4 regions of the Streptomyces marianii genome follow, and region 2 is predicted to be linked to each of the others. Evidence: riboswitches for the same ligand, from Rfam matches in the RefSeq annotation. Region 2 holds a riboswitch; each other region holds the start of a gene.
What was found. A riboswitch is a leader RNA that binds a small molecule or an ion and turns the genes downstream of it on or off. The one in region 2 is predicted to bind cyclic di-AMP.
Positions count from the first base shown of each region.

Region 1: linked by a shared signal. The riboswitch ahead of FEF34_RS05050 (M23 family metallopeptidase) and the one ahead of FEF34_RS09045 (M23 family metallopeptidase) in region 2 are both predicted to bind cyclic di-AMP.
Region 3: linked by a shared signal. The riboswitch ahead of FEF34_RS20265 (M23 family metallopeptidase) and the one ahead of FEF34_RS09045 (M23 family metallopeptidase) in region 2 are both predicted to bind cyclic di-AMP.
Region 4: linked by a shared signal. The riboswitch ahead of FEF34_RS22920 (LysM peptidoglycan-binding domain-containing protein) and the one ahead of FEF34_RS09045 (M23 family metallopeptidase) in region 2 are both predicted to bind cyclic di-AMP.

Region 1 covers NZ_VAWE01000001.1:1,093,345-1,100,982, reverse strand. The annotation lists gene hpnH (adenosyl-hopene transferase HpnH) at 1-339, shown strand, start outside; gene dxs (1-deoxy-D-xylulose-5-phosphate synthase) at 411-2,390, shown strand; gene FEF34_RS05060 (aspartate aminotransferase family protein) at 2,387-3,772, shown strand; gene FEF34_RS05055 (tyrosine-protein phosphatase) at 3,889-4,704, opposite strand; cyclic di-AMP (ydaO/yuaA leader) riboswitch at 5,568-5,728, shown strand; gene FEF34_RS05050 (M23 family metallopeptidase) at 5,733-6,725, shown strand; gene FEF34_RS05045 (SGNH/GDSL hydrolase family protein) at 6,949-7,638, shown strand, end outside.
Region 2 covers NZ_VAWE01000001.1:2,023,692-2,031,329, forward strand. The annotation lists gene FEF34_RS09020 (alkaline phosphatase family protein) at 1-26, opposite strand, end outside; gene FEF34_RS09025 (DUF5998 family protein) at 26-619, opposite strand; gene FEF34_RS09030 (bifunctional acetate--CoA ligase family protein/GNAT family N-acetyltransferase) at 700-3,804, opposite strand; gene FEF34_RS09035 (HPr family phosphocarrier protein) at 3,980-4,261, shown strand; gene FEF34_RS09040 (GntR family transcriptional regulator) at 4,410-5,087, opposite strand; gene FEF34_RS09045 (M23 family metallopeptidase) at 5,268-6,041, opposite strand; cyclic di-AMP (ydaO/yuaA leader) riboswitch at 6,055-6,218, opposite strand; gene FEF34_RS09050 (M16 family metallopeptidase) at 6,448-7,638, opposite strand, start outside.
Region 3 covers NZ_VAWE01000001.1:4,487,264-4,494,901, reverse strand. The annotation lists gene trmB (tRNA (guanosine(46)-N7)-methyltransferase TrmB) at 1-381, shown strand, start outside; gene FEF34_RS20270 (PrsW family intramembrane metalloprotease) at 456-1,784, shown strand; gene FEF34_RS20265 (M23 family metallopeptidase) at 1,998-3,044, opposite strand; cyclic di-AMP (ydaO/yuaA leader) riboswitch at 3,056-3,191, opposite strand; gene FEF34_RS20260 (PP2C family protein-serine/threonine phosphatase) at 3,498-4,637, opposite strand; gene FEF34_RS20255 (MerR family transcriptional regulator) at 4,843-5,595, opposite strand; tRNA gene FEF34_RS20250 (tRNA-Met) at 5,732-5,805, opposite strand; gene FEF34_RS20245 (DUF5988 family protein) at 5,970-6,170, opposite strand; gene FEF34_RS20240 (hypothetical protein) at 6,637-7,638, opposite strand, start outside.
Region 4 covers NZ_VAWE01000001.1:5,067,861-5,075,498, forward strand. The annotation lists gene FEF34_RS22900 (nucleoside triphosphate pyrophosphohydrolase) at 1-837, shown strand, start outside; gene FEF34_RS22905 (Uma2 family endonuclease) at 868-1,497, opposite strand; gene FEF34_RS22910 (cytochrome P450 family protein) at 1,606-2,856, shown strand; gene FEF34_RS43955 (LysM peptidoglycan-binding domain-containing protein) at 3,018-3,980, shown strand; cyclic di-AMP (ydaO/yuaA leader) riboswitch at 4,237-4,400, shown strand; gene FEF34_RS22920 (LysM peptidoglycan-binding domain-containing protein) at 4,404-5,066, shown strand; gene eno (phosphopyruvate hydratase) at 5,331-6,611, shown strand; gene FEF34_RS22930 (FtsB family cell division protein) at 6,726-7,190, shown strand; gene FEF34_RS22935 (DUF501 domain-containing protein) at 7,228-7,638, shown strand, end outside.

The DNA.
Region 1 (7,638 bases), 930 kb from region 2:
GACGGCAACCGGCGGCGCTGGCGGCTGAACCACTCCCCGCTCTTCCTGGACTTCCTCGAGGGCAAGGTCGACTTCCCCTGCACGGCCTGGGCGATTCCGAACTACTCGCTGTTCGGCTGGCAGCGCCCCTGCTACCTGATGAGCGACGGATACGTCCCCACGTACAGGGAGCTCGTCGAGGACACGGACTGGAGCAAGTACGGCCGCGGCAGGGACCCGCGCTGCGCCAACTGCATGGCGCACTGCGGCTACGAGCCGACCGCTGTCCTGGCGACCATGGGCTCCCTGAAGGAGTCGTTGCGCGCCGCGCGGGAAACCGTGTCGGGTAGCGGGAGCTGAGCGCAGGCGGCGGCCGGTGGACGCCGACCGCCGCCTGCCGGAGTCCAACGGATCAGAGAGGGGGCACGAGCGTGACGATTCTCGAGCACATCCGGGGTCCGCGCGACCTCGCGGCGCTGACGGAAGCAGAGCTCGACGAACTGGCCGAGGAGGTCAGGGAGTTCCTCGTCCGGGCCGTGGCCAGGACCGGCGGCCATCTGGGACCCAACCTCGGCGTGGTGGAGCTGACCATCGCCCTGCACCGGGTCTTCGACTCGCCGGTCGACCGGATCCTCTGGGACACCGGTCACCAGAGCTATGTGCACAAGCTGCTGACCGGGCGCCAGGACTTCTCCAAACTGCGCGGCAAGGGCGGCCTGTCCGGTTACCCCTCGCGCGCCGAGTCCGAGCACGACGTCATCGAGAACTCGCACGCCTCGACGGTCCTCGGCTGGGCGGACGGCCTCGCCAAGGCCAACGCACTCCTGGGGAGGGACGACCACGTCGTCGCGGTCATCGGTGACGGGGCCCTCACCGGCGGCATGGCCTGGGAGGCGCTGAACAACATCGCGGACGCCGAGGACCGCCCGCTCGTCATCGTCGTCAACGACAACGAGCGCTCCTATGCCCCGACCATAGGCGGCCTGGCCGGCCATCTGGCGACGCTGCGCACCACCGACGGCTACGAGCGCTTCCTCGCCCGCGGCAAGGACATCCTGGAGCGCACCCCCGTCGTCGGCAGGCCCCTGTACGAGACCCTGCACGGGGCCAAGAAGGGCCTGAAGGACGTCGTCGCGCCCCAGGGCATGTTCGAGGACCTGGGACTCAAGTACGTCGGCCCCGTCGACGGCCACGACATCACCGCCGTGGAGTCGGCACTGCGCCGGGCCAAACGCTTCCACGGGCCGGTGCTCGTCCACTGCCTCACCGAGAAGGGGCGGGGCTACCGCCCGGCACTGGAGGACGAGGCCGACCGATTCCACACCGTCGGCGCGATGGACCCGGCGACCTGCCGGCCGCTCGCCCCGGCGGGTGCCCCTTCCTGGACCTCGGTGTTCGGGGACGAGCTGGCGGCCATCGGCACAGAGCGGCCCGATGTCGTGGCGATCACCGCGGCGATGCTCCACCCGGTGGGACTGACGGCGTTCGCCGAGCGCTTCCCGGACCGCGTGTGGGACGTGGGCATCGCCGAGCAGCACGCGGCCGTCTCCGCCGCCGGGCTCGCGACCGGCGGGCTGCACCCCGTCGTCGCCGTCTACGCCACCTTCCTCAACCGCGCCTTCGACCAGCTCCTGATGGACGTGGCCCTGCACGGGTGCGGGGTCACCTTCGTCCTGGACCGGGCCGGCGTCACCGGCACCGACGGCCCTTCCCACAACGGCATGTGGGACATGTCGGTGCTCCAGGTCGTCCCCGGACTCCGGATCGCCGCGCCGCGCGACGCCGAACAGCTGCGGGCCCAGCTCCGCGAGGCCGTGGACGTCGCCGACGCGCCCACCGTGCTGCGCTTCCCCAAGGAGTCCGTCGGGGAGGCGCTGCCCGCGCTGGGGCGGGTCGGCGGAATGGACGTGCTGCGCCGCGACGCGGACCCCGAGGTGCTGATCGTCTCGGTCGGGGCGCTGGCCCCGGTCTGTCTGCGGGCGGCCGAACTGCTGGAGGCCCGGGGAGCGCGCTGCACCGTGGTCGACCCGCGGTGGGTCAAGCCCGTCGACGAGCGGCTGGCGCCCCTGGCCGCGCGGCACCGGATCGTCGCGGTCGTGGAGGACAACAGCCGCGCCGGCGGGGTCGGCTCCGCCGTGGGGCAGGCGCTGCGCGACGCCGGCGTGGACGTGCCCCTGCGGACCTTCGGCATCCCCGACGAGTTCCTCGCCCACGCCAGGCGGGCCGAGGTGCTGGCAGACATCGGGCTGACCCCGGTCGACATCGCCGGGACCGTCGCCGCCGCCCTCGCCCGGGGCGGGCAGGCGGAGTCACCCCCGTCCCCGAACGCCCGGACGGCACCCCCGTCCGTGTCGACCCGGCCGGCCGGGTCGTCCCCCGACACCCCGGAGTTCGAGGAGCGCGGCGGATGAGCAACGAGTTCGACCTCACGAAGCTGCTCGCGGAGCGCGGCGGCGAACGGTACGGGCTGCACAGCCGCTATCTCAACCACCAACTGCCCCGCATGCTCCGCACCATCGGCTTCGACAAGGTGTACGAGCGGGGGGAGGGCGCCCACTTCTGGGACGAGGAGGGCAACGACTACCTCGACATGCTCTCGGGGTTCGGTGTCATGGGCCTCGGCCGGAACCACCCGGTCGTCCGCAAGGCGCTTCACGACGTCCTGGACGCCTCGCTCGCCGATCTGACCCGCTTCGACTGTCCGCCCCTGCCCGGGCTGCTCGCCGAGAAGCTGCTGGCCCACAGCCCCCACCTGGACCGCGCCTTCTTCTGCAACAGCGGTACGGAGGCGGTCGAGACGGCCCTGAAGTTCGCCCGGTACGCGACCGGCCGACCCCGGATCCTGTACTGCGGTCACGCCTTCCACGGGCTGACGGCCGGCTCGCTGTCGGTCAACGGTGAGGCGGGATTCCGCGACGGTTTCGCCCCCTTGCTCCCGGACACCGCGGTGGAGCTCGGGGACCTGGCGGCGCTGGAGCGGGAACTGGCACGCGGCGACGTGGCCGGGTTCGTCGTGGAGCCGATCCAGGGCAAGGGCGTGCACGAGGCGCCGCCGGGGTTCCTGAGCGCCGCGCAGGAACTGCTGCGCCGGCACGGGGCGCTGCTGATCGCCGACGAGGTGCAGACCGGGCTGGGCAGGACCGGGGACTTCTACGCCCACCAGCACGAGGACGGCGTCGAGCCGGACCTGGTCTGCGTCGCCAAGGCCCTGTCGGGCGGCTATGTGCCGGTCGGCGCGACCCTGGGCAAGGACTGGATCTTCAAGAAGGTCTACTCGTCGATGGACCGGGTGCTGGTGCACTCGGCGAGTTTCGGTTCCAATGCCCAGGCCATGGCGGCCGGTCTCGCCGTGCTGTCGGTGGTCGAGGACGAGCAGGTCGTCGCGAACGCCAGGGCCACCGGGGACCTGCTGCGGACACGGCTCGCCGCGCTCGTCGGCCGCTACGAACTGCTCCACGAGGTCCGCGGGCGCGGACTGATGATCGGGATTGAGTTCGGCAGACCGTCGTCGCTGAAACTCCGCAGTCGCTGGACGATGCTGCAGGCGGCCCGCAAGGGGCTGTTCGCCCAGATGGTGGTCGTGCCCCTGCTGCAGCGGCACCGCATCCTCACCCAGGTCTCAGGCGACCGGCTGGAAGTGATCAAGCTGATTCCGCCGCTGATCATCGGCGAACCGGAGGTCGACCGGTTCGTCGAGGCCTTCACCGCCGTCATGGACGACGCGCACGGCGGCAGCGGGCTGATGTGGGACTTCGGCAGGACCCTCGTGAAACAGGCGGTCGCCGGCCGCTGAACGGCCCGGACTGCCCCGGGCGCCCCCACGGTCACCGGGCGGCGCGTGCCCGCCCGGCGATTCCCGCGCCGTGCCGGTGCCCCGGTACGGCTGCGGACCGGGCCGCCCGCCGCCGCTCAGACCGCCCCGTCGACCAGCCGCTCACGGAGGCGTTCCCGCGTTGCGCTCGTGAGGCCGAGGCCGTCCGAGAGATAGCGCTCGGTGCTGCCCCAGACCTCCTCGATGGTCTCGAACGCCGCTGCCAGGTACTCGGCGCGGGCGTCGAACAGCGGGCTCAGCAACTCCATCACCTCGGGTGACATCCCGGCCGGGGAGTTTTCGCTGCGACGCACCTTGTAGCGCCGGTGCGGGTCGTTCGACTTGAGGTAGTCCGCCTCGATGGCGTCCCGCTCGACCCCCACGGCCAGCAACGAGACGGCGATGGACAGGCCCGCCCGGTCCTTGCCCGCGGCGCAGTGCATCAGCGCCGGCGTGCTGTCCTCGGCCAGCGCGTGCAGGACGCGGCTGTGCTCGGCGGTGCGCTCCTTGATGATCAGGCGGTACGAGGCGATCATCCGCCCGGCCGCCTGGCCGTCGGCGAGGATCGACTTCAGCTGGTCGAGGTCGCCGTCCCGGACCATCCGCCAGAACTCGGCCCCGTCGGCCGGGTCGGACAGCGGGATGTTGACGTTGCGCACCCCGGCGAGTTCGACGTCCGGGCCCTCCAGCCGCTGGTCCGCGGAATTGCGGAAGTCGAAGATCGTGTGGAGCCCGAGCGAGGAGAGGAAGGCCGCGTCGGTGTCCGTAGCGTGCGCGAGATGGCCGCTGCGGAACAGCCGTCCGTACCGAACGCGCCGTCCGTCCACGGTCGGCAGTCCGCCCACGTCCCGGAAGTTGCGCACACCGGACAGTTCGGGCTCGGTCGACGGGGTCTGGGGCAGCTGCTGCGTCACGGGGGCTCCTCCGTGTCTGCGGTCGGCGCTGCTCGCCGACGATGGCGCGGTGCTGACACTACGACATCGGTTCCTGAGGCAATTATTTCGACCCGGGCCTGCCCGGCCGTTGCCGCCCGTCGAACTCCCCTCGGTGATGTGCGGAGTTGCCGGAGTCTGAGAGGTCTGGATGATCGAGGCGGTCGGCGACGGCCGGGTCCGGCTCCTGCCCGGCGCGAGGAGCGGCTACTCACCGTTCCCGACCGACCGGGACGAACTCCTCCGTCCGCACCGGCGGGCCGCCCACCGAGTGGGCCGACGCGGCCGCGGAGGACCCGGCGGCGGGCGCGTCGGTGCGGGCGGAGGCGATGGGCGTGGAGCTCTTCGTGGTCGACGACGCCCGGCTCGGGCGGCGGACGGGCGACCGGGCCGGAGCGGGGGCTGGACCCGAACCCGGTCTGTTCCCCGCGGGGCCGAGGCCGCTCGCCGAGTGGGGTCAACCTCGGCAATTCAGTGGTTGCGGGAATGGAATTCCGCCCAGACGAGTGAAAGCCGCTTTCTGTGTCACTCGCACACTTGAATATATTGCGTCCGCAATGAGCGATGTGTCCGAATTGACTATTTTGGGGCGTCGCGTCCTGATTGGGAAAGGGGGTGGTGGCCACCCGTGAGCTGAATCATATCCGTGACGTTCCGTGGGGTGTGCGACGGCCCAACTCCCTTGTCCGTGCGGAAATCGAAGATCCGTAATCCACGGAGCGTGACCGGGAAATGTGGGCTGATATCCGGCAGATCGATTCCCGGGCGAAATGACGGCTTGTTCGCGCTGACCCGACTCCCTTACGGTCACCGCAATCCGGTCGGAACGCCTAATCCTGCCGCCGTCCGGAATATCGCACCCACCCACATGTGGCAGGAGCGGGGGACCCAGGTACTGCGCCGTTCCATGACCCCGGACGGCTCGGGGTGAAGCCGCGCCCACGGCGCGGCCGGGCAGCTCCAGCCCGAACCCGACAGCTCACCTCGCAGGCGGCGGAGAGGAATGCGCCATGCCCGGTAAGGGGAAGCACCGCCGTCCGAGGACCAGCCCGTTCAGGCGCGGATTCGTCGCCGCCGGCACGGGCGGAGCCGCCATCGCCATCCCGTTCATCGGTGCCGCCGGCGCGAACGCCGCCGGGCAGTCCGCGCCCGCCGCCGGGCATGCCGCCCCGACCGTGCACAAGACCGTCGTCCCCCAGGCGCCGCAGGCCGGCAAGGCGGCCAAGGCCTACACCGTCGTGGCGGGTGACCACCTGTCGAAGATCGCCGCCGAGCAGGACGTCGCGGGCGGCTGGAAGAAGCTCTACGCCGACAACCGTGCTGCCGTCGGTGAGAACCCCTCGCTGATCCACCCGGGTCTGAAGCTCAGCCTCCACGCCGGGCCGAAGGCCGCTGCCGACGCGAAGCCGCAGGCGAAGACCCAGTCGAAGGCCGAGGCCAAGGCGAAGGCGAAGTCCCCGGCGAAGGCCAAGGTCGAAGCCGAGAAGCCGGTCGCCTCCGCCGAGCGCGCCTCCCGCACCGCCGAGCGCGGCGCCTCGGCTCCCGCGGCCGCTCCCGTCCAGGCTCCTGCCGCCGGTGCCGCCGTCGCGAACATCCCCTCGGGCTACTTCGCCCCGGTGGTCGGCGGCGTCAGCACCGCCTACAAGACCGCCGGTGCCTTGTGGTCCAGTGGCTACCACACCGGTGTGGACTTCATCGCTCCCACCGGCACGTCCGTGAAGGCCGTCGGCCCCGGTACCGTCGTCTCGGCGGGCTGGAGCGGTGCGTACGGCAACGAGGTCGTCATCAAGCACCACGACGGCACCTACTCGCAGTACGCCCACCTCTCCCGGCTCTCCATCTCCTCCGGCGAGAGCGTCACGGGCGGCCAGCAGATCGGCCTGTCCGGCTCGACCGGCAACTCCACGGGCCCGCACCTGCACTTCGAGATCCGCACCAGCCCCGGTTACGGGTCGGACATCGACCCGCTGGCCTACCTGCGCGAGCACGGGGTCACGATCTGACGTCGCGTCGGTACCTCGCGAGGCGTCCTCGTCCGCCGGCCCCGCGCAGGGGGCCGGCGGACGGCTTCGTTCCTGGCCCCGGCCGGTGTCGGTGAAAGGCGGCGGGGTGGGTCCGACGGCTGTTCCCGCTTTGCCGAAAACTGACCTGGTGGTCTATGTCACGCGTCGTCAACCCCTCCCTACGGTGGCGTAGGCCACTTCGAGAGGTGAATGATGGCTCGACGTGGCAGATGATTCGCGATCAAGAGCAAAGGACTCCTTCGGGTCGTACGCGGCGATCGGTGACAGCTTCACCGAGGGCGTCGGAGACCCCGGACCCGACAGCCGGTTCGTCGGCTGGGCGGACCGTCTCGCGGTCCTACTGGACGACCGCCTACCCGAACACACCTTCCGCTACGCCAATCTCGCCGTACGCGGCAGGCTCCTGGACCAGATCGTCGAGGAGCAGGTCCCGCGCGCCAGGGAACTCGCCCCCGACCTGGTGACGTTCTGCGCCGGAGGGAACGACATCATCCGGCCCGGCAGCGACCCCGACGACGTCGCCGAACGCTTCGAGCGGGCCGTCGCCGACCTCGCCGCCTCCGTGGGCACGGTGATGGTGACGACCGGCTTCGACACCCGCGGGGTGCCCGTGCTCCGCCACCTCCGGGGCAAGATCGCCACGTACACGGCACACGTCCGTGCCATCGCCGACCGCTACGACTGCCCCGTCCTCGACCTCTGGTCGCTCAAGTCCGTGCAGGACAGGCGGGCCTGGGACACCGACCGGCTGCACCTCTCGCCCGAGGGGCACACACGCGTGGCACTGCGCGCGGCGCAGGTGCTCGGTCTGGACGTGCCCGCCGACCCGGACCAGCCGTGGCCGCCGCTGCCGCCGCGCGGCGGCTACGAGGTCCGCCGCGACAACATCCAA
Region 2 (7,638 bases):
TCCTCGGGCCAGTCGGGACGGATCATCAGCGGGTTGCCGTCGTGGCGGCCGTCGCCTCGGACAGCGCCTGGGCGAAGGTGAGCGTCTGGCGGACCGCCTCGGGCCCGTCGCCGGCCTCGCTGACCCGCAGACTGAGGTCGTCCGCGGTGGAGCTCCCGGTGTAGCCGTGGTCGGCATCGCAGTTGGGGTCGCCGCAGGCGGCGGGCTCCAGGTCGATCCGGGAGACCGCGCCCCAGCCGATGGTGAGGACGACCTCGCGGGGCAGGGTGCCCGGGGTGTACGACTCGGGGTTGGCGACGACACGACTGACCACCACGGACGAGATCCTCGGGAGCTTCACCGACTCCGTGGAGGTCGTCGCGTAGGGGGTCGGGGAGCTGCTGTCGGCCGCCTGCTCGTCCGTGTGGCTCACGATGAAACGGGTGCCGGTCAGCACGAGGACGGTCACATGGCGGCGCACCTCGTTGGAGTCGAAGGTCGTCTCCTGGTGCACCAGGTACGAGGAGATCTGCTCGCCGCCCACCGCGGCCTCCACCGCTTCGGCCACGAGAGCCGGGTAGTAGCCGCTGCGCTCGATCGCCGCGCGCAGCCCCTGGGTCGTCGTACCGGTCTTCGCCATGGGCTCCATCCTACGGGGCCCGGGGACCCCGGAGTGCGCTCCGTGACCGCCCGGCCCGCAACCCCGGGGACCCGGCGGTTTCAGTAGCTCGGGAGGGTCCTCGGGCCCAGGTCGGTACGGGGCTGCGGCGGGGCGAGCCGCACGGAGGCCCCGAGCACGGAGAGGCCGTGCTGGGCGACCACGACCGGTTCGAGGCCGACTCCGACGACTTCCGGGTGGTCGTCGACCAGCCGGGAGACGCGCAGCAGCAGCTCCTCCAGCGCGGCGGTGTCGACGGGCGCGGAGCCGCGCCAGCCGAAGAGGAGCGGGGCGGTCCGGACGGACCGGATGAGGCCGGCCGCGTCGCGGTCGGTGACGGGGACGAGACGGTGGGCCGTGTCGCCGAGCAGGTCGGTGGCGGGGCCGGCGAGCCCGAAGGACAGCACCGCGCCCACGGCCGGGTCGATCGCGGCCCGCACGACCGTGTCCACCCCCCGCGGAACCATCGGCTGCACCACGGGCTGGAGCTCCTCCGGCTTTCCGAGGCTCTCCGTCAACTCCGCGTAAGCCTGGCGGACCTGCCGCTCGTCGGCCAGGTCGAGGCGCACGCCGCCGAGGTCGGGACGGTGGCGCAGATGCGGCGCGGTCGTCTTGAGGGCTACCGGGCAGCCGAGCCGGGCGGCGGCCCGGGCGGCGGCGTCCGCGTCGGGGGCGGGCAGCACGGGGACGACGGGGATGCCGTAGCGCTCCAGCAGCCTCCGCGCGTCGTCCTCGGGCAGGGTGACGCCGTGCTCGCCGGGGGCGGCCTCGAGTAGGCCCTCGATGAGCCCGGCCGCTCCGCCCTCGTCGATGTCGTCGTACTCCGGCACCTTCCCGGGCTCCGCCGCGTCCCGGCGCCACTGGGCGTACCGCACGGCCTCGGCCAGGGCGCGCACGGCCCGTTCGGCGGCGGGGTACGCGGGGATGCGGGCGGCTTCCCCGCGGACCGCTGCGGCGGCGTCCCCGGCGGTCCGCGCGGCTCCGTCGCGGGGGTCGGTGCGGGCACCCGCTCCGGGCACCGCGGTGGCGGCCGGTCCTGCGGGCTCCCCCGTCACCGGGGCCGCGCCGTCGGGGCCGGCAGCGGGCGCCGGGCCGTCCGTGCCGGGCCGCGGTCCACGAGTGGTCGGGGAGCCGCTCGGACGGGCCTGGGCGCCCGGTGCCGGGGTGGGGCCCGTTCCCACACCACCGGACGCGGTACGCGGGTCGGGGTGCGGCGAGGCGCCCTCGGGCGCGGGTTCCACACCCGGCCCGGGGTCCGCAGCGGTGTCGGGGCCGCGGTACGGGGAGGCGGGGGCGGAGCTGCTCGCCGCGGCGAGGGCGTCGGCGAGTCCGCCGAGTTCGACGTGGACGACGAGCACGGGTTTCGCCGGTGCGGAGGCCGTCGCGGCGCGGAGGGCCGCCGCGAGGACCTCGCCGTCGCCGGACTCGGTGACACCGTTCTCCCCGACCCACGGGATCGCGTTGACGACGACCGCGTCGCACGCGTCGTCCCGCAGCGCCCCGGCCAGCGCCTCGCAGAAGTCGTCCGGCGTCGCGGCCGTCGTCAGGTCGCGTGGCCGCAACGGCCGCAACCCTTCCGTCAGACAGGCGTCGTAGGTCAGCAGGCCCAGGGACTCGGAGTTGCCCAGGATCGCCACCCTCGGTCCCGCGGGCAGCGGCTGGCTCGCCAGCAGCGCCCCGGCGTCGACGAGCTCGGTGACGGTGTCGACGCGGATCACACCGGCCTGCCTCAGCAGCTCCGAGACCGTCGCGTGCGGCACCCGGGTCGTCGGCACCGCGTGTCCCGGCGGAGCGCTGCCGGTGTGCCGGGCCCCCTTCACGACGACCACGGGCTTCACCGCCGTCGTGCGCCGCGCGAGCCGGGTGAACTTGCGCGGGTTGCCGATCGATTCGAGGTAGAGCAGGACGACGTCGGTGTCCGGGTCGTCGTACCAGTACTGAAGGAAGTCGTTGCCGGACACGTCGGCCCGGTTGCCTGCGGAGATGAAGGACGACAGTCCAGTGCCCCGCCGGTGCAGTCCGCTGAGGAGCGCTATGCCGATGGCACCGGACTGGGTGAACAGCCCGGTCCGGCCGCGCGCGGGCGACTCCGGGGCGAGTGAGGCGTTGAGCCGCACCCCGTCCGCGGTGTTGATGATCCCGAACGCGTTCGGCCCGATGATCCGCATCCCGTACGAGCGCGCCTGGCGTACCAGTTCGCGCTGCCGTTCCAGCCCTTCCGGGCCGCTCTCCCCATACCCCGCGGCGAGCACGACGAGTCCCTGCACGCCGTGCTCGCCGCAGTCCGCGACGACCTCGGGCACGCGTTCGGCGGGGACGGCGACGACCGCCAGGTCGACGGGCTCGCCGGTCGCCGCGACGATCTCCCCCACCGAGCGGTGCGCGGGTACCCCGTCGATCTCGTCCATGTCGAGGACGAGGGAACGGTTCACCGCGTACGTCCGCCCGGTGTACCCGGCGTCGATCAGATTGCGCAACACGGCCCGCCCCACCCCGCCGGGCGCACGGCCGGCGCCGATCACCGCCACCGAGCGGGGAGCCAGGAGGCGCTGGACGGAGCGGGCCTCGGCCCGCTGTTCGCGGGCGCGCTGGACCGCCAGGGACCGGGCCGTCGGTTCGAGGTCGAGCGTGAGGTGGACGGAACCGTCCTCGAAGCTGCGCCGCTGGGTGTAACCCGCGTCGGTGAACACCTTGATCATCTTGTTGTTGGCGGGGAGCACCTCCGCCGCGAACCGCCTGATCCCGCGCTCCCGCGCGACGGCCGCGATGTGTTCCAGCAGGGTGGAGGCCACACCCCGGCCCTGGTGGGCGTCCTGCACCAGGAAGGCGACCTCGGCCTCGTCCGCCGGGGCGGACGCCGGCAGGCCCTGCGCGTTGATGCGGTCGAAGCGGACGGTCGCGATGAACTCGCCGCCGACGGTCACCGCGAGGCCCACCCGGTCCACGTAGTCGTGGTGCGTGAACCGGTGCACGTCCTTGGCCGACAGCCGTGGGTAGGGTGCGAAGAACCGGTAGTACTTGGACTCTGCCGAGACCTGTTCGTAGAAGCTGACGAGCCGCTCGGCGTCCTCGGTGGTGATGGGCCTGATGTGCGCGGTGCCACCGTCACGCAGCACCACGTCGGCTTCCCAGTGGTCGGGGTACGCGTGGTCCGACGGGGTCTGCATGGGGCAAGGGTAAGGCTCCGGCACGGGTCGCGTTCCCCGAAGTGCGCGGGCAGGCTGGGAGGGCCGATCCCGGCCCCGCACCAGCCGGGGCCGGTGGCCGGGTGCTCCGCACCGCATGAGAGACTGGTCTAGACAACACGCCAACGCTTCCCGCTGAGACTCGAAGGGCACCACCATGGCTGAGCGCCGCGTCAATGTCGGCTGGGCCGAGGGCCTGCACGCCCGCCCCGCGTCCATCTTCGTTCGTGCCGCCACGGCTTCCGGCGTTCCGGTGACGATCGCCAAGGCCGGTGGCACCCCGGTCAACGCCGCCTCGATGCTCGCGGTGCTCGGCCTCGGGGCGCAGGGCGGCGAGGAGATCGTGCTCGCCTCGGACGCGGAGGGCGCGGAGGCCGCCCTGGAGCGTCTGGCGAAGCTCGTCGCCGAGGGCCTCGAGGAGCTTCCCGAGACCGTCTGAAACCGATGAATTCATGTGCGGGCCGCGGCGCCGGAGATTTCCGGCGCCGCGGCCCGCATATTTCCCCCGGGCTTTGCCCCAATTGCTTTTCCGGCAGCAGGAAAAAGCCCCCGGCACACAATGCCGCTCTTTGTATACGGTGCGACTGTTAAATACGGTCGCCCGCCGTGTTTACGGAATGTTGCGAAACCCTCACGCCGGTGGGGATCCGCAGCCGGTGCGCGCCCGTCGTCCGCTCGGCGTGCAGCGCCGTGAGCGCGCGGGCGCGCTCCGCGTCGCCGCGCGCCACCGCGTCCACGATCGCGCCGTGCTCGGCCCACGCCTCGACGGGACGGGCGGGACGCTCGACCGTGTACATCCACGCGATCTTGTGCCGGAGCTGGGTCAGCAGCGCGGTGAGCCCCGGGCTCCCGCACGCCTGGGCCAGGGTCTCGTGGAACCAGGCGCCGAGCGAGCGCAGGTCCTCGCCCTGACCGCGCCGGGCCCGGTCCTGGCCCAGTCTGACCAGCCCGCGCAACACCTTGAGGTGCGCCTCGCTGCGCCGCTGGGCGGCCCGGGCGGCGCCGAGGGGCTCCAGCAGCAGCCGTATCTCCAGCAGGTCGGCGGCCTCCTGCTCGGTGGGCTCGGCCACGCACGCTCCGGCATGCCGGCGGGTCACGACGAAGCCCTCCGACTCCAGGGTGCGCAGGGCCTCCCGGACCGGGACGCGCGAGACTCCGTAGCGGCGCGCCAGCTGCTCCTCGGTGAGGCGGCTGCCGCGCTCGAACGCACCGGAGACGATGTCGTCGCGGATCGCCGTGCATACCGAGCGCGCGGGAATGCGCATACCGAACCTCCGCTTTAATCGCCGCGAAACCCCGTCGAGCGACGTCTGTTTCGGTGACTCTATGGCAGGTGGCCGGAATTTCCGAAGACCCATGGTAATCCATGGTTATCTTTTGGCCTGAATACGCCGAAAGCCCCGGCTCGGAGAGGAGCCGGGGCCTCGGACGGAAAGGTGTGTGCGTCAGACGCGGACGCCGTGCGAGCGCAGGTACGACACCGGGTCGATGTCCGAGCCGTAGTCCTCGCCGGTGCGGGCCTCGAAGTGGAGGTGGGGACCGGACGAGTTCCCGGTCGATCCGGCGAGGCCGACCTGCTGGCCCGGGGTGACCTGCTGGCCGACCGAGACGCTGATCGAGGACAGGTGGCCGTACTGCGTGTACGTTCCGTCGTGCATGCGCAGGACGACGTTGTTGCCGTAGGCGCCGCCCCAGCCGGCCTCCACGACGGTGCCCATGCCGACGGCGACGACCTCGGTGCCGGAGGCGGCGTGGAAGTCGACGCCGGTGTGGCTGCCGGAGGACCACTGGGCACCCCCGGCGTGGTAGTCGGTGCTCACGTAGGAGCCGGCGACCGGGAGCGTGTACGTCATCAGCCGCTTGCGCTCGGCCTCTCGGGCGGCACGCTCCGCGGCGTCACGGGCGGCCTCCACCCGGAGCTCGGCCTTGCGCTTGGCCTCGGCCTCGGCCTTCTCCTGGGCCGCGACCAGGGCGGCCTCCTGCTGCTGGGCCTCCGCCTGGGCGTCGATCCGCTCGGCGAGCGAGTCGGCGGCGACGGCCTGGGTCAGGCCGGTGTCCTCGACGGGAGCGGAGACCTCGGCCTCGGCGGCGAAGGCCGGGGAGGCGAGAGTGCCGATGACGCCGGTGGTGGCGATGGCCGCGACGGAGGCGACGCCCGCGCTCTTGCGCGACAGGCGGCTCGGACCACGGTGCTTCCCGGTGGCACGGGTGAACGCCATGAAGTGGCTGATCCTTTCCTTCCTTCTCGCCTACCGGGTTAGCTGACGGGTTCGGAGCAGGAAGGTCTCCTACGGACCCCTCCGCACGGCGGCGAAGGCGCCCGATTCACCCCGGGGGACATATGGGTCCCCGGCTCCCCAGGCTCGCGCCGGACGGGGACTCGGCGATGGCTGCCCGATGCCGCGGGTGCGGCGCGTGCAACTGGCGGACAGCGCAGAAGACGCTAAGCCGATCTTCGCTCAATCACCAAACAGACACGGATATTTGTAGTGCACGCCACAGGGCAGACACCACTCCTCCCCATCAAACCGGACATAGGGGAAGGTCGTTCCGGGTACGCGAAAGGGCCCCGCCGGCGTGAAACCGGCGGAGCCCTTTCGCGTGCGCCGGAGCGCGAGCGGTCAATCAGCCCGTGACAACGGTCACTTCACCGATTCCGAGCGCCCGGACGGGCTCCTCGATCTCGGAGGCGTCCCCGACGAGGACCGTGACGAGCCGGTCCACGGGGAAGGCGCTGACGACCGCGGCGGTCGCCTCCACCGTGCCGGTCCCGGCAAGCCGCGCGTACAACTGGGCCTGGTAGTCGTCCGGGAGACCCTGCTCGACCTGGTCGGCCAGCGTGCCCGCCACGGAGGCGGCCGTCTCGTACTTCAGCGGCGCCACGCCCACCAGGTTCTGCACGGCGACATCGCGCTCCGCGTCGGTCAGGCCCTCCGCGGCGAGGGTGCGCAGCACCCTGAAGAGGTCGTCGAGCGCGGGACCGGTGTGCGGGGTGTCGACCGAGCCGCTGATGGCGAGCATCGCGGCACCGGAGGCCCCGCCCGGGGACGCCGGGGTGTCCGAGCGCAGCACCTGGCCGAAGGCCCGCACCCCGTAGGTGTAGCCCTTCTCCTCGCGCAGCACGCGGTCCAGGCGCGAGGTGAGCGTGCCACCGAGGCAGTAGGTGCCCAGGACCTGGGCGGGCCAGACCCGGTCGTGGCGGTCGGGGCCGATCCGGCCGATCAGCAACTGGGTCTGCACGGCGCCGGGGCGGTCGACGACGACGACGCGGCCGGTGTCGTCGGCGGTGATCTGCGGCATCGGGCGGCTCTCGGCCGAATCGCCCGTCCAGGCACCGAGCGTGTCGGTCAGCACGGCGTCCAGGTCCACCCCTTCGAGGTCACCGACGACCACGGCCGTGGCCGTGGCCGGGCGGACGTGCGCCTCGTAGAAGGCCCGGACCGCGGCGGAGTCGATGCGCTCGACGGTCTCCTCCGTGCCCTGCCGCGGCCGCGACATCCGGGAGGACGCCGGGAACAGCTGCCGGGAGAGCTCCTTCGCGGCCCGGCGGGCCGGGTTCGCCGTCTCGTGGGGGATCTCGTCCAGCCGGTTGCGCACGAGCCGCTCCACCTCGCTGTCGGCGAACAGCGGGGCGCGCAGCGCCTCGGCGAGCAGGCCGAGGGCCTTCGGCAGCCGCGAGACCGGCACCTCCAGGGAGATCCGCACCCCCGGGTGGTCGGCGTGGGAGTCGAGCGTGGCGCCACAGCGCTCCAACTCGGCGGCGAACTCCTCGGCCGAGTGCTTGTCCGTGCCCTCGGACAGTGCGCGGGCCATGAT
Region 3 (7,638 bases), 2.5 Mb from region 2:
GTGCGGGTGGCAAACGGCGACGCGATCATCCTGCTCCGCGAGATGCTGCCCCCGGCCGCCCTCGACGGCCTGCGGGTGTACTTCCCCGACCCCTGGCCCAAGAAGCGCCACCACAAGCGCCGGCTGATCCAGCCGGAGTTCCTCACCCTGGCGGCGAGCCGGATGAAGCCGGGCGCGGTCCTGCACTGCGCGACGGACTGGGAGCCGTACGCCGAGCAGATGCTCGAGGTGCTCGGAGCCCATCCGGACTTCGAGAACACCGAGGCCGCCGGCGGCTACGCGCCCCGGCCCGCCTTCCGCCCGCTGACCCGCTTCGAAGCCCAGGGCCTCGACAAGGGGCACGTGGTGCACGACCTCCTCTTCCGGCGCCGGGAGACCTGACTCCGGTGGGTGCGGTGCACCCACCGGCACCAACGCCGTCGCGCGTTGTCCGTGCCGCTCGTTAGGGTCGTCTGGTGTCCGACTGGTCCCCGCAGCCGCATCCGGCCGCCCGCCCCGCCGTCCCGGCGTGCGACGAGCGGCCGCTGTTCGACGCCGTACCGGAGCGCGCCCGCTGGCGCTACAAGCCGCGCCGCGACTTCTGGCGCAGCAAGGCCGTGCGCGCCTGGGCGCTGATCACCCTGCTGGCACTCTCGGGCCTGGTGATCCTCGCGCTGGTGCGCGAGCAGACCGGCACCGAGGGCTTCCTCGTCGGGCTCGGTCTCGCCGTACTGCCGGTGCCCCTGCTGATGGGGGCGTTCCGCTGGCTGGACCGGGTGGAGCCGGGGCCCTGGCGGAACCTCGTCTTCGCCTTCGCCTGGGGGGCCTGCGCGGCCGCCCTCGTCGCGATCATCGCCAACTCGTTCGCGACCCAGTGGATAGCCACGGCCACGGCCGATCCGACGCACGCGGACACGATCGGTGCGACCGTCATCGCCCCCGTGGTCGAGGAGACCGCCAAGGCGGCCGCGGTGCTTCTGTTGTTCCTCTTCCGGAGACGGGACTTCACCGGCCTCGTCGACGGTGTCGTGATCGCCGGTTTCACGGCGACGGGCTTCGCGTTCACCGAGAACATCCTCTATCTCGGCAACGCCTTCGGCGAGGACCAGGAGTTCGGGACCTCCGGCTTCGCCTCCGTCACGGCCGCCACCTTCTTCGTACGGATCGTGATGTCTCCGTTCGCGCACCCGCTGTTCACGGTGCTCACGGGCATCGGTTTCGGGCTGGCGGCCGCCACCGCGCGGGACCGGACGGTCCGCAGGGTCGCACTGCCCGTACTCGGCCTGCTCCTCTCCATGGGCATGCACGCCCTGTGGAACGGCTCGGGCATCTTCGGCCCTCTGGGTTTCTACGCGGTGTACGCGGCGTTCATGGTGCCCGCCTTCGGTCTGCTGACCTGGCTGGCGGTGTGGACCCGGCAGCGTGAGCTGCGCACGGTCGCGGCGGAACTGCCGGCCTATGCCGCGGCCGGCTGGCTGGCGCCCACCGAGCCGCTGGCCCTGTCCTCGATGAAGGCCCGCACGATGGCCCGCGATCTGGCGGGCCGCACCCACGGCGCCGCCGCCGCGCGTGCCGTCTCCGAGTACGAGGTGTTCGCCACCTCCCTGGCCTTCCTCCGCCACCGGGCCGAGCGGGGCACGGCCGGGCCGGACTTCGCCGCCCGGGAGCAGGAGCTGCTGCACCATCTGTGGCAGCGCCGGGATCTCGCGGGCCCGGCTCTGACGTACGCCGCCCGCGCGACGGGCCGCGCCTGGCAGCCCCCTCCCCATCTGGACTACAGCGGCTTCAACCCCTACCGCGGCTGACGCCACCCCGGCGGGCGCCCGGGGCCTGCGGGAACGCCGGCGGTGCATGGATGCCGGCAGGCGCAGCCGGGCATGCACAGCCGACGGCCCGGTGGACGTCGGTGGGACGTCACCGGGCCGTCGTCGGCCGGAGCACGAGGCTCCACAAGGATGGGCCGGAGCACGGGGCTCCGGGCCAACGGCTACCGCAGCGCGCGGCTCCGTGCCGATGGATCAGACGGAGAGGCCCTTGTCCCGCAGCCACGCGGCGGGGTCGACCCCGTCGCCACCCGGGGTGTGCACCTCGAGGTGGAGGTGCGGGCCGGTGACGTTGCCGGTGGCGCCGACGCGGCCGATGGTCTCGGAGGTGGAGACCTTCTGCCCCACGCCGACGGTCATCGACGACAGGTGGCTGTACCAGACCTCGGTGCCGTCCTCGAGCTCCAGCACGATGCGGTAGCCGTACGAACCGGACCAGCCTGCCGACTTGATGGTGCCGCCGTGCACGGCCTTGACGGGGGTGCCCGTCGGTGCGGCGAAGTCGAGACCCGTGTGGTAGCCGGAGGACCACATGGATCCGGCCTGCCCGTAGGTGGAGGTCAGCGTGTACGACGAGGTCGGCAGCGAATAACTCGCGGCGAGCTTGGCGAGGCGCTCGGCCTCCGCCTTGCGGGCGGCCTCCTCCGCGGCCTTGCGCTCGGCCTCCGCGGCCTTGCGCTCGGCCTCGGCGGCCGCTTCGGCGGCCTCGGTCGCCTGCCGCTTCGCCTCGGCGGCGGCCTGCTCCACGGCGGCCTGCTCGGCAGCCGCCCGGGCCTCAGCCTCGGCCTTGGCCTGCTGCTGCTCGGCCTGCTGGAGGATCCGGGCGCGCAGGGCCTCGCCCGCGTCACCACCCTGGACGGTGATGTCGGCCGTGGTGAGCGGTCCGTCCGCGACTGCCTCGTCGCCGGAGTCGTCCGACATCAAGGAGCCGACACCGGGCAGCGATTCGGCGTCGGGGAGTTTGTCCGCGATGACGTCGGGCAGGGAAATGGAGACCGCGGGCTTGTCCTGGGCGGTGGCCATACCACCCGCACCGACCGCGGCGATGACACCGACACCGAGGACGGTGGAGCTCCGTGCGAGCGCGTTGCGTTGCTTGACGACGCGGTGCCTGCCACGGACGGGACGGACCGATTCCTCGGTCGGGTTCCACTCCTCCGCCCCGGGGGCGGGAGCCCACTGGTCGCTGGGGACCCACTGCGCAGTGGGGGGCTCCTGGAGGGCAGGCTCGTTGGACGCCACGGAGGCGTTCTCCTTTCCTTCCTTCTCGCCTACCGGGTTAGCTGACGGGTTCGGAGCAGGAAGGTCTCCTACGGGCACCGCGAAGTGCCCGATTCACCCCAATAGTTGGTTCCCCGGTTCCCTTGCGGGATTCGGCGCGTGCGCACGGTGCCGTCTCTGGCGACGACTGGGACGACCGCGCTGCGTTATCGAACGTTAATAGAGACCGAGCCCGGATTCCAAGGCGTTCCGACTGATCATTAAGGATGTTGGCCGGGACTTACCTGCAACAACATCCCCGAAACGGACAAGTTGATGGACCTTCATTCGACCCAAAGCTTCTGATGGTTCGTCAGTTGTTATGCGGAGGGCTCCCCTCCGATCACGTTCCGTGGCATTGCGCTTCTCAGGCAGCCCTCACGCCCCACATGCCTCACCGGCACCGAACCGCCAAGTGGCGAGGCGCCCCGCCCCTCACGGCGGGACCGGCGCCATCCCGCGCCGTGGCGGCCTCCGCCCCTCCCCCCGGGTGACCGCGAGCAGCGCCATGTCGTCCGTCGCCGCCCCTCCCGTGTGCCTTCGCACATCGGCGACGACCGCGTCCAGCAGTTCCTCCGGGCCGGAGAAGGCCCGGCCGCCCAGCCGCCGGCGCGGGTCGTACATGACGCCGTGCGCGTCCCGTGCCTCGGACAGGCCGTCGGTGTAGAGGAGGAGCGTGCCACCGGGCGGATAGGGGGTCTCGGACGTCCGGTCCGGCCAGGCCCCGAGGCCGATCCCCAGGGGCAGCGCCCGCTCGGGCGGATCCAGCACGACCAGCGCGCCGTCCGCCCCGAGCAGCAGCGGCGGAGGGTGCCCCCGGTTGACGATCCTGATCCGATCGCCGTCACGCGGGATCTCGGCGAGCACGGCGGTGGTGAAGCCCTCGACGGCGCCGAACCCGGATTCCCACGCGCCCTCCCGTGCGAGCGCCCGCTCCAGCCGCTGCGCCACCCCCGCCAGCGAGTCCTCCTGCTCGGCGGCCTCCCGGAAGGCGCCCAGCACCAAGGCGACCGTCCCGACCACGCCCAGACCCTTCCCCTGCACGTCGCCCACGATCAGCCGCACCCCGTACGGGGTCTTCTGCGCGGCGTACAGGTCCCCGCCGATGAACGCGTCCTGCTCGGCCGCCTCGTACCGGGCGGCGATCTGAAGGCCGTCGATCCGCTCGTCCGGCGTGGGCAGCACGGCCCGCTGCGCGGCCTCCGCGACGACGCGGGCCGACGCCAGGCGCTCACCGCTGCGCCGCACGATCCGGTTGATGAAGAGGGCCAGTACGGAGACCGTGAACACGGTCAGCGACTCGGTGACGGCAGGGATCCCCTGGAGCCTCTCGCTGTAGACGTGCATGCCGGTCACCGCCGCGCAGGCCGCCACCCCGGTGGCCAGTGTGTAGAGCATCGAGAAGAAGGGTGCGGCGATCAGCGGCGCGGCCGTGAAGAGAGGGGCCGCGGTGAAGGTGTCCGGCGTTCCCAGGTCGTAGAAGACCCCGCCCACGATCAGCAGCCACGGGAGTACCGCGACGAAGCGACGGCCACCGTTCCCCCGCTGCCCCTCGCCGCGTTGTCGATGCCGCACCAGTGGTCTCCCGCCGCGTCCGTCCCGGGGTCGCGGACGGTACCGCGCCCCATCCAGGCTGGCGGCCGCCGCGCCGCACCACGAGTCGCCATCGGCCAACCGGCCGAGAGCCCCGCGGCGTCGCGCGCGACGGTCACCAGGGGCCCTCCTGATGGCCGCGCCGCACCGGGCGACCGGTCGCCCGGCCGGGTGACCGCCGACTCGGTTACCGGTCGTCGCCGAGACGGCGCTCCGCGTAGACCTTCAGGGCGTCCCGGACGAAGACCGCGGTGCCCTGACCGTGCCGGTCGTAGTTGGCCGTGAAGCGCGGGTCGGCGACGTACATCTCGCCCAGCCCGTTCACGTACGACCTGGTGGGGGTGGCCGTCACCGACAGCCACTCGCAGTGCCGCCGGGCGATGTCCTGGACCTGGTCGCTGTCCGGCGCGAGCCCGTCCCTCAGAGCCTGCCCGAAGTCACGTGCGATCGCGACCTGGCGGTCCTGGAAGTCCCGCTTCTCCTGCGCGCTCAGCGAGCGCCACCAGCGGTCGCCCTTCTGGTACGCCTCGCGGCCCCAGCGTGCGGTCACCTCCTCCTCGTAGCGGGTGTGGTCGAAGCCGTCGAAGACCTCTTCCGCCATCAGTTCCTCCCCTTTCTCGGTCCGGTCGAGAGTGGTCCGCACCGAGGCGATCTGCCGCCCGATGCGCTCCCGCTCCTGCTCCAGCAGCCGAAGGTGCGTGCGCAGTGCGGTGGCCGTGTCCCGCTGGCCTTCCAGGGCCTGCGCGATGGCGGGCAGGCCGAGGCCCAGCTCCCGCAGCAGCAGGATGCGCTGCAACCGGACCAGGGCTTCCTGGTCGTAGTAGCGGTAGCCGTTGCTGCCGATCCGGCTCGGTACGAGGAGGCCGAGCTCCCCGTAGTGACGAAGCGTGCGGCTCGTCGTGCCGGCCTTCCTGGCGATTTCCTGGATGGACCACTCCATGCCCGAAACGCTAGATCTTGACGTTGCGTAAAGGTCAAGCCGAAGAGGACCGGGCCGGGGAACGGGCATCGGCGTACCCGGAAGGGAGACGCACCGAGGGCCCGGAACCATGTGGTTCCGGGCCCTCGGCCTTCAGTAGCGGGGACAGGATTTGAACCTGCGACCTCTGGGTTATGAGCCCAGCGAGCTACCGAGCTGCTCCACCCCGCGTCGGTGAACACCACCTTACGCCATACGGAACAAGATCAACTCCATTTCCCGCAGGCACGGCCGCCGAACGTGTGGCGAAACCGTGAGCAACCACGCATACAGGGCCCCCTTTCCGGGGCGGCAGACCCGTCCGCCCCGGTTCTTTCCAGCCCGCCGACCTGCGGTTACTCCGCGACCTCGGTGCGTTCCCACCACTCGTAGACGGTCAGCCGCCCCTCGGGGGCGTCCTCGTGGCGGGTCGTGGCCTTGAAATGCTCGTAGCCGCCGCGATGCGGGATCTTCAGCTCCTGCCCCGGAGGGGTGATCGGCACGACCTGCCCCCGCAGATCGTCCGGCCCGCCCTCGAGGCGTGCCTTGCTAGCCATACCTCCAGTTTTCCCCCTCCCCGGACCACCCCGCACGCCCGCGGCGCCGATCACCTCGTCCAGGTGTCCCGCCGACGGACACCGACGGGACGCGGGCGAGCCGGCGGGGGCGCTCACGGGCGTCCCCCGGGAGCGGGACTCAGCGGACCCGGGATCCGGCCGGGCGCATGGAGACGTCCCTGTCGGACTCGAACCCACGACCAACAAACTCAGAACGTCCCGGCAGGGTCCTGCCGGGACCTCCGCCGGACAGCCCACCGGTCCGGAAACGCCTGGCCAAACGGAGCGCTCATCGGAGTCTCCACGTGGACGGCGTCCCACGGAGTGGAGCAGCTGATCTCGGCCGGGGCGGGTTCGCCGATGAGTCGGCGGCTGCGGCTTGACAGGGGGCCGGGGCTGTACCCGGCGCACCGCCCTTCGCCGGAGGTACGCCGGGATCCGGCCGCCTCGGCCGGGGGCGCGGAGGTCACTCCGGGATCTGGATCTCCAGCGGGCCGCAGCCGAGTCGCTTCGCCTCCGCGGCCACATACGCGGGGAAGACTTCGCGGATGAAGGTGTAGTCGCGGAAAGCCCTTCGCTCCTGCGCGATGAAGACGACATCGCCCTTCGGGCACTCGGCCCGCAGCGCGGCGACGGTCGGGGAGTAGGAGCCTGCTCGTTCGGATGCGCCGGTCCTCATGGACGGGCCGCTGTGGATGGCGGCCGTTTCCACAGCGCCGGTGAGAACTTGCTCCTGAATCGTCTGGAGCCGCAGCTGCGGGCGAACGGTGTCCCCCGCAACGATGTCGCAGGTGCGGACGGGGCTGTTCTCTCCGGCCGAGGTCCGTATGCGGACGTCCGACTCCGTGTACGGTTCGGGCAGACGCAGTCCCTCGAGCCCGCACAGCTCGCCATCGGCGCGCATCGCCTGGAAGTCCGGTACGGCGGTCAACGTGCCAGGCTCGGGGAGTGAGCCTGAGCACCCGAGTTCCGCCATGGTGGCGTTCGCGACATGGACGGCGGTCCGGGCGAGGGCCTTGTGGAACGTGGCGTTTCTGTCTGCGTCCTGGGTGTTCCGGATCTCGTCGTCGCCCATGGCGACATCCACGACCGCCGGGCCCGAGAACATCCCGGACTTGGAGCAGTTGTCCGGGACCGCCACCCAGGCGCGGGTGTCCGAGGCCATACCCAGCAGCCCGTCGCCCATAGGAGTCAGCCGGGACGACAGGAACTCCTCGGCCCAGGGGATGTTGCCCTTCTCCAAGCCGTCGAGTCTGTGGACCCGGACATCGATCTGGCGGCCCGGGGTGCCTCCGTCGTCGCTCGTGATGCGGCAGCTGCCGTGCAGCGGCACATCCGACGTGCGGGACCACGCCGGCCGTATCTCCGCGTCCTCGGTCTCCCAGCCGCCGAGGAGTTCGTCGAGGTCCTGGTCCGTCACGGAGTCCCAGCAGGGGGAGCCGACAAGGGGAAGCGCATCCGTCTGCCA
Region 4 (7,638 bases), 3.0 Mb from region 2:
GAGGCCGGTGTCGGCGTGGAGGTGGCCGCGCCCACCGCGCAGGAACTCGTGGACGGCTGTGCGGGAGGCCGGACCGCCGTGGTCCTCGCGACCGGCGAGGGCGACCGGGCCCTCACCGACGGCCTGGCCCGCATGGCGGGCTCCGGCCGGGTGCGGATGCCCGACCTGGAGCTGTTGCCCGGCTCGTACGACCTTCCCGGCACGCGGCTCCTCGACCTCGTCCAGGTCATGGACCGGATCCGCCGCGAGTGCCCGTGGTCCTCGCAGCAGACCCACAAGGGCCTCGCCAAGTACGGCATCGAGGAGGCGTACGAGCTCGTCGAGGCCATCGAGGACGGCGACCGCGACGAACTGCGCGAGGAACTCGGCGACGTCCTCCTCCAGGTCGTCTTCCATGCGCGCATCGCGCAGGAGGCGAGCGGGGAGGAGGGGGACGAGCCGTTCTCGATCGACGACGTCGCCGGGACCATCGTCGACAAGCTCGTCCACCGTCACCCGCACGTCTTCGGGGACGCCCGTGCCGAGACCCCGGAGGACGTCAAGGAGCACTGGCTGCGTACCAAGGCGATCGAGAAGCGGCGGGAGTCGGTGACCGACGGCGTCCCGCTCGGCCAGCCGGGACTCGCGCTCGCCGCGAAACTGGCGGGCCGGGTGCGGACGGCCGGGCTGGACGTGGAGCTGCCCACGGAGGACGGCGACCGCGCCGTCGGGTACGAGCTGCTGGCGATGGCCGTGCGCGCGGAGGCCGAGGGCCACGACCCGGAAGCCGCCCTTCGCGCCGCCGCCCGCGCCTATCGCGACGCGATCCGCGCGGCGGAGTCCGCGGCCCGGCACTGACGGGGAGGGCCGGCCGTCCCGGCGTGTGCGTCAGTCCCGCCTTCCGCGCCGCCGGTCCACGGCGGTGAGGTCGATCTCGACGGGGTACGGGACGTCGACCTTCAGCCGGTTGTGGTGGATGCCGGTGACGGCGTAGGCGCTCGTGGCGGGGTCCAGCTCGTACACGTACACCACGGGCAGGTCGTCGTGCTTCTCGACCCGCCAGAAGTGCCGGATGCCAGCCGCCGCGTACTTGCGCGGTTTGAGCTCGCGGTCACGCTGCACGGACTCGTCCGAGACGATCTCGACGGCGAGCAGGATGTCGTCCGGGGCGTACCAGGTCTGCTGCGGTCCCGTGCGGGCGCTCCACGGAACCACCATGAGATCGGGCTCCGGCCGGTCGCGTACGCCCAGTTTGGTGGTCATCTCGCGGACGACATAGAGGTCGTCCGGTGCCTGCTGCACCAGTGCGTTCTCCAGCAGCCGCAGCGCGGCCATGTGGAAATCGGTCTGCGGAGTCACGAAGAACAGTCCCCCGTCGATCAGCTCGGTGTGCGGCGGGAGACCCTTGATCCGGTCGAGGTCGTCCGCCGTCCACCCACCGGGGGGCGGGACCGGGAACACGTACTGCTCCTCCCGGCCGTCCTGGTCTTCCCTCCGGTCTTCGGCTGCGGCACTCATCAGCGCTCCCATGCGACGGAGTCTGGCGTGTACGGTCAGCCTACCCACGGGGAACGCGGAAAGGTCCGCCGAACGGGGGACCGGCCCGGTGCGGGTTAACGTCGACCCATGCACGACCGGCCGTCCCGCGTCCCCGACGCCCCCGAGCTCTTCACCTGGGAGTTCGCCACCGACCCGTACCCCGCCTACGCCTGGCTCCGGGAGCACGCGCCGGTGCACCGGACCCGGCTGCCCAGCGGGGTGGAGGCGTGGCTGGTGACCCGGTACGCGGACGCCCGGCAGGCCCTCGCGGACCAGCGGCTCAGCAAGAACCCCGCGCACCACGACGAGCCCGCGCACGCGAAGGGGAAGACGGGGATCCCGGGGGAGCGCAAGGCGGAGCTGATGACGCATCTGCTGAACATCGACCCGCCCGACCACACCCGGCTGAGGCGGCTCGTGTCGAAGGCGTTCACCCCCCGCCGGGTGGCCGAGTTCGCGCCCCGGGTACAGGAGTTGACGGACCGGCTCATCGACGGTTTCGCGCAGCGGGGTAGCGCGGACCTCATCCACGAGTTCGCGTTCCCGCTCCCCATCTACGCCATCTGCGACATGCTCGGCGTCCCACGTGAGGACCAGGACGACTTCCGGGACTGGGCGGGGATGATGATCCGTCACGGCGGGGGCCCGCGCGGCGGTGTCGCCCGGTCGGTGAAGAAGATGCGCGGCTATCTCGCTGACCTGATCCACCGCAAGCGCGAAGCCCCCGGTGACGACCTCATCTCGGGACTTATCAAGGCGTCCGACCACGGGGAGCACCTCACCGAGAACGAGGCCGCCGCGATGGCCTTCATCCTCCTCTTCGCCGGGTTCGAGACCACGGTGAACCTCATCGGGAACGGCACGTACGCGCTGCTGCGGAATCCGGGGCAGCGGCAGCGGCTCCAGGACTCGCTGGCCGCAGGCGAGAACGGCCTGCTCGCCACCGGGGTCGAGGAGCTGCTGCGCTACGACGGACCGGTCGAGCTCGCCACCTGGCGGTTCGCGACCGAGCCGCTGGCGCTCGGCGGCCGGGACATCGCCGCCGGCGACCCCGTCCTCGTCGTGCTGGCCGCCGCGGACCGCGACCCCGGGCGGTTCGCGGAGCCCGACACCCTCGATCTCGGCCGCCGGGACAACCAGCACCTCGGGTACGGGCACGGCATCCACTACTGCCTGGGCGCGCCGCTCGCGCGGCTGGAAGGACAGACCGCGCTCGCGGCGCTCCTCACCCGGCTGCCCGACTTGCGGCTTGCGGTCGATCCGTCGGAATTGCGGTGGCGTGGGGGGCTCATCATGCGCGGATTGCGCACTCTGCCCGTTGAATTCACCCACCGCTGAATCTGACGGACAGTCAAGACTGTGACTTTTACGTGATCTCCGCTGCACCGACTTGTGACTGACGTCGGAGTGCGGCTACGTTCACCCCGACTCCGGGTCATCGAGGTCAATCACCTCGAGAGTCCCTGGAGTTTTCTGTAGTCACACGGAAGGCGCACCGCATGCTGTCCGGGAACGGCCGACACCGCCGACCTCGTCAGGTCCCCGCCCTCATCGTCGCGGCAGGGGTGACCGGATCGGCCATCGCCATCCCGCTGCTCGGCGCGGGTTCCGCGTCCGCCGCCGACACCGCCACCTGGAACCGCGTCGCGGACTGCGAGAGCGGCGGCGACTGGAGTGCCAACCTCGGCAACGGTTACTACGGCGGCCTCCAGATGTCCCAGGAGATATGGGAGGCCTACGGCGGCACCGCGTACGCGCCGCGCGCGGACCTCGCCAGCCCCTCCGAGCAGATCTCGGTCGCCGAGATGGTGCTCGCCGCCCAGGGTGCCTCCGCCTGGCAGAGCTGCGGATCGATCACGGGTCTGGGCGGCGGTGGCTCCGAGTCCACCGGCACCCCGTCGGCCGACCCGCTGGGCGATGTCGTGAAGGGACCCTCGTTCGGTGACGGGGCGGACGCCGTGCCCGAGCCGGATGCCGGGGACCCCTTGCCTGCCGGATCCCGGTCGGGCCCGGGCGAGTCCGCCTCCGAGTCGCCCGAGTCGCCCGAGCCGTCCGGGCAGTCCTCCTCGCCGGCCGGGTCCCCGCAGCCCGCCGGATCCGCCGAGGGCTCCGCCGGGAGCGCGGAGGCGTCCGGCGAGGCGGGGGCGGAGGCGGGCACCGGCAAGCATCGGGGCACCCCCGCCACCGAAGGGGATGAGGCAGGCAATTCGGGCGATGACCATGAATCTGGTCGACATGCCTCACTGGGTGATGGAGCGACGCGGGATGGTGCCGTCACGGGAGACGAGTACGTCGTCCGCATCGGCGACAACCTCTCGTCGATCGCCGACGCGAACCAGGTGCCCGGCGGCTGGCCCGCCCTCTATGAGGCGAACCAGGACGTCGTCGGCTCCGACGCGGACCTCATCCTGCCTGGCCAGAGTCTCGATCTCGGCCCGGAAAAGGGCCAGTTGAAGGAGTAGTTCGGGCGCTTATGTCCGGTTCTGTGCGAGTGAGACAAGAGTCTCTTCCGGTCAACTGGCGCTGCTAGCCGGTCAACTCCGGTCATCGCGGCTCCCACCTGCGAAAACGGACATGTTGCCCCGTCAGTTTTGGGCGATTTCTCCCCGATGTTCGTCTTTGAACATCGGGGAGACGTGTGTCTACGGTCTGAACCGCTCGCAACGCGGGCCCCGTCGACCGCACGCCGAATCCTGCCGGCGGCCGCCGGGAACAGTCGTCGCGCAAGCGCCGAAGGCAGGAGCGGGGGACCCAAGGTAAGTGCCGGACAGGCCCGATGAGGGCTGCCCGGCTAGGGGTGGAGCCGTGCGTTCGTCGCACGGCCGGGCACCACATCGGCCCGAACCCGACAGCTCACCTCGCAGGCGTCGGTGAGGAGAACTTCGATGCTGCTTTCCGGCAAGGGCAAGCACCGTCGCCCGACGGTCTTCCAGCGGTCCACCCGTGTCGCCACGCTCGCCGGTGTGGCCGGCGCCGCCATCGCCGCCCCGCTGATGGCCTCGGGCACCGCGTCCGCCGCCACCGCCTCCGAGTGGGACGCCGTCGCCCAGTGCGAGTCCGGCGGCAACTGGTCGATCAACACCGGCAACGGCTACTACGGCGGGCTGCAGTTCTCGGCCTCCACCTGGGCCGCCTACGGGGGCACCGCGTTCGCCCCCACCGCCGACAAGGCCAGCAAGGCGCAGCAGATCCAGATCGCCGAGAAGGTCCTGGCGGGCCAGGGCAAGGGTGCCTGGCCGAACTGCGGCACCGGACTGTCGAACGCCTCGTACGGCGGAGCCGCCCCGGCCGCCCCCAAGGCCGCCGAGCCCAAGGCCGAGCCCGCCGCCCCGAAGCGAGCCGAGGCCCCGACCAGCCGCTCCGAGCGCGCCGCCGCCCCGGTCAAGAAGGGCGACGGCGAGTACACGGTCAAGGCCGGCGACACCCTCAGCGGGATCGCCGACTCCGAGAAGGTCAAGGGCGGCTGGAAGAAGCTGTTCGAGCTGAACAAGGACATCGTCGAGGACGCGAACGTCATCCACCCCGGCCAGAAGCTCCACCTGAGCTGATGCCCGGCCCGGGGACCCTCGCGGTCACCCCCGGCCCCGGCCCTGCGTGGCATCCCCCGTACTCCCCGCTGTCCGGCGGGCACGGGGGGTACTCCAGGGCCGGGGTCTTTGTCCGTTCCGGCCGGTTTTCCGTCCCACGGGGCGGGCATCTGCCGGACGATGCCACCCGGGCGGTTAGGCTCTTGCCGCAAGGCCGAAGCGGCCCTGCACCGACACGGCCCCGCTTGTGTCACCTCACGCGTCACATCCCAGAAGGAGATGCTCGTGCCGTCCATCGACGTCGTCGTAGCCCGGGAAATCCTGGACTCCCGAGGCAACCCCACGGTCGAGGTCGAGGTCGGCCTCGACGACGGCAGCACCGGCCGTGCTGCCGTTCCGTCCGGTGCGTCCACCGGCGCCTTCGAGGCCCTCGAGCTCCGCGACGGCGACCCGAACCGCTACCTTGGCAAGGGCGTCGAGAAGGCCGTCCTCGCCGTCATCGAGCAGATCGGCCCCGAGCTCGTCGGCTACGACGCCACCGAGCAGCGCCTGATCGACCAGGCGATGTTCGACCTCGACGCCACCCCAGACAAGTCCTCCCTCGGCGCCAACGCGATCCTCGGCGTCTCCCTCGCCGTCGCGCACGCCGCCTCCGAGGCGTCCGACCTGCCGCTGTTCCGCTACCTCGGCGGCCCGAACGCGCACCTGCTGCCCGTTCCGATGATGAACATCCTGAACGGCGGCTCGCACGCCGACTCCAACGTGGACATCCAGGAGTTCATGATCGCGCCCATCGGCGCGGAGTCCTTCTCCGAGGCCCTGCGCTGGGGCACCGAGGTCTACCACACCCTGAAGAAGGTCCTGAAGGAGAAGGGACTCTCCACCGGACTCGGCGACGAGGGCGGCTTCGCCCCGAACCTGGGCTCCAACCGCGATGCCCTCGACCTCATCCTCGAGGCGATCAAGAAGGCCGGCTACACGCCGGGCAAGGACATCGCGCTCGCGCTCGACGTCGCCGCCTCCGAGTTCTACAAGGACGGCGCCTACGAGTTCGAGGGCAAGTCCCGCTCGGCCGCCGAGATGACCGAGTACTACGAGGAGCTGGTCTCCGCCTACCCGCTGGTCTCGATCGAGGACCCGCTGTTCGAGGACGACTGGGACGGCTGGAAGACGATCACCGAGAAGCTCGGTGCCAAGGTCCAGCTGGTCGGCGACGACCTGTTCGTGACCAACCCCGAGCGCCTCGCCCGCGGTATCGACGAGGCCGCCGCCAACGCCCTCCTGGTCAAGGTCAACCAGATCGGCTCGCTGACCGAGACCCTCGACGCGGTCGAGCTGGCCCAGCGCAGCGGCTTCAAGTGCATGATGTCCCACCGATCCGGCGAGACCGAGGACGTCACCATCGCCGACCTGGCCGTCGCCACCAACTGCGGTCAGATCAAGACCGGTGCCCCGGCCCGTTCCGAGCGCGTCGCCAAGTACAACCAGCTCCTGCGCATCGAGGAGATCCTCGACGACGCCGCGGTGTACGCCGGCCGCAGCGCGTTCCCGCGCTTCAAGGGCTGATTCCGGACGCCCTCGCCGGGCGGCGAGCCCGGCGGGGGCGGAGGTTGCCTACGTCCCCGCACACGGTCCCGTACCGTGTGCGGGGACGTACGCACGTGAAGGGGAGGCGCACTGATGGCCCGGGACCGGTTCTCCACCGCGACCAGGCTGCGGCTGCTCGGTGAGCAGACCGCCGCCCGCGTCTACCGTTCGCAGTCCCGCCGGCAGGCTCGGCGTTCCCGGCTCACCGGCCGGGCCGCCTTCCTCGCACTCGTCGTATGCTCGATGATCGTCGCGCTCGCCTATCCGATGCGTGCGTACGTGTCGCAGCAGAACGAGGTCGACGAGCAGCAGCGGCTCGCCGCCGCGGCCCGCGAGCGCGTGGAGCGGCTGCGCGACGAGAAGGCCCGCCTCCAGGACGACGCGTACGTCATGCGGCTGGCCCGTGAGCACCTGCACATGGTCCGGCCCGGCGAGACCGGGTACATCGTGGTCGACCCGCGGGCGGCCCGTGAGCCACGTGCCGAGGAGGCCGGTGTCGGCCGTCCCTGGTACTCGAACGTCTGGGACGGCGTCGACCGCGCCGACGCGCGACGCTAGCCAAGACACGGAACCGACGAAGAGACATACACATCCCATGGACACGCCCCCGCCGAGCACCGCTCCCACCCCGCCCACCGCGGAGGACATCGCCGCCTTCGAGGAGCAGCTCGGCCGCCCGCCGCGCGGTCTGCGGGCCATCGCCCACCGCTGCCCCTGCGGCCGGCCCGACGTGGTCGAGACGGCACCGCGGCTGGAGGACGGCACGCCCTTCCCGACGCTGTACTACCTGACCTGCCCGCGTGCGGCCTCGGCCATCGGCACGCTCGAGGCGAACGGCGTCATGAAGGAGATGACCGAGCGCCTGCAGGCCGATCCCGACCTGGCGGCGGCGTACCGGGCGGCGCACGAGGACTACGTCCGGCGCCGGGACGAGATCGAGGAGCTGAAGGACTTCCCCAGCGCCGGTGGCATGCCGGACCGGGTGAAGTGCCTGCATGTCCTGGTC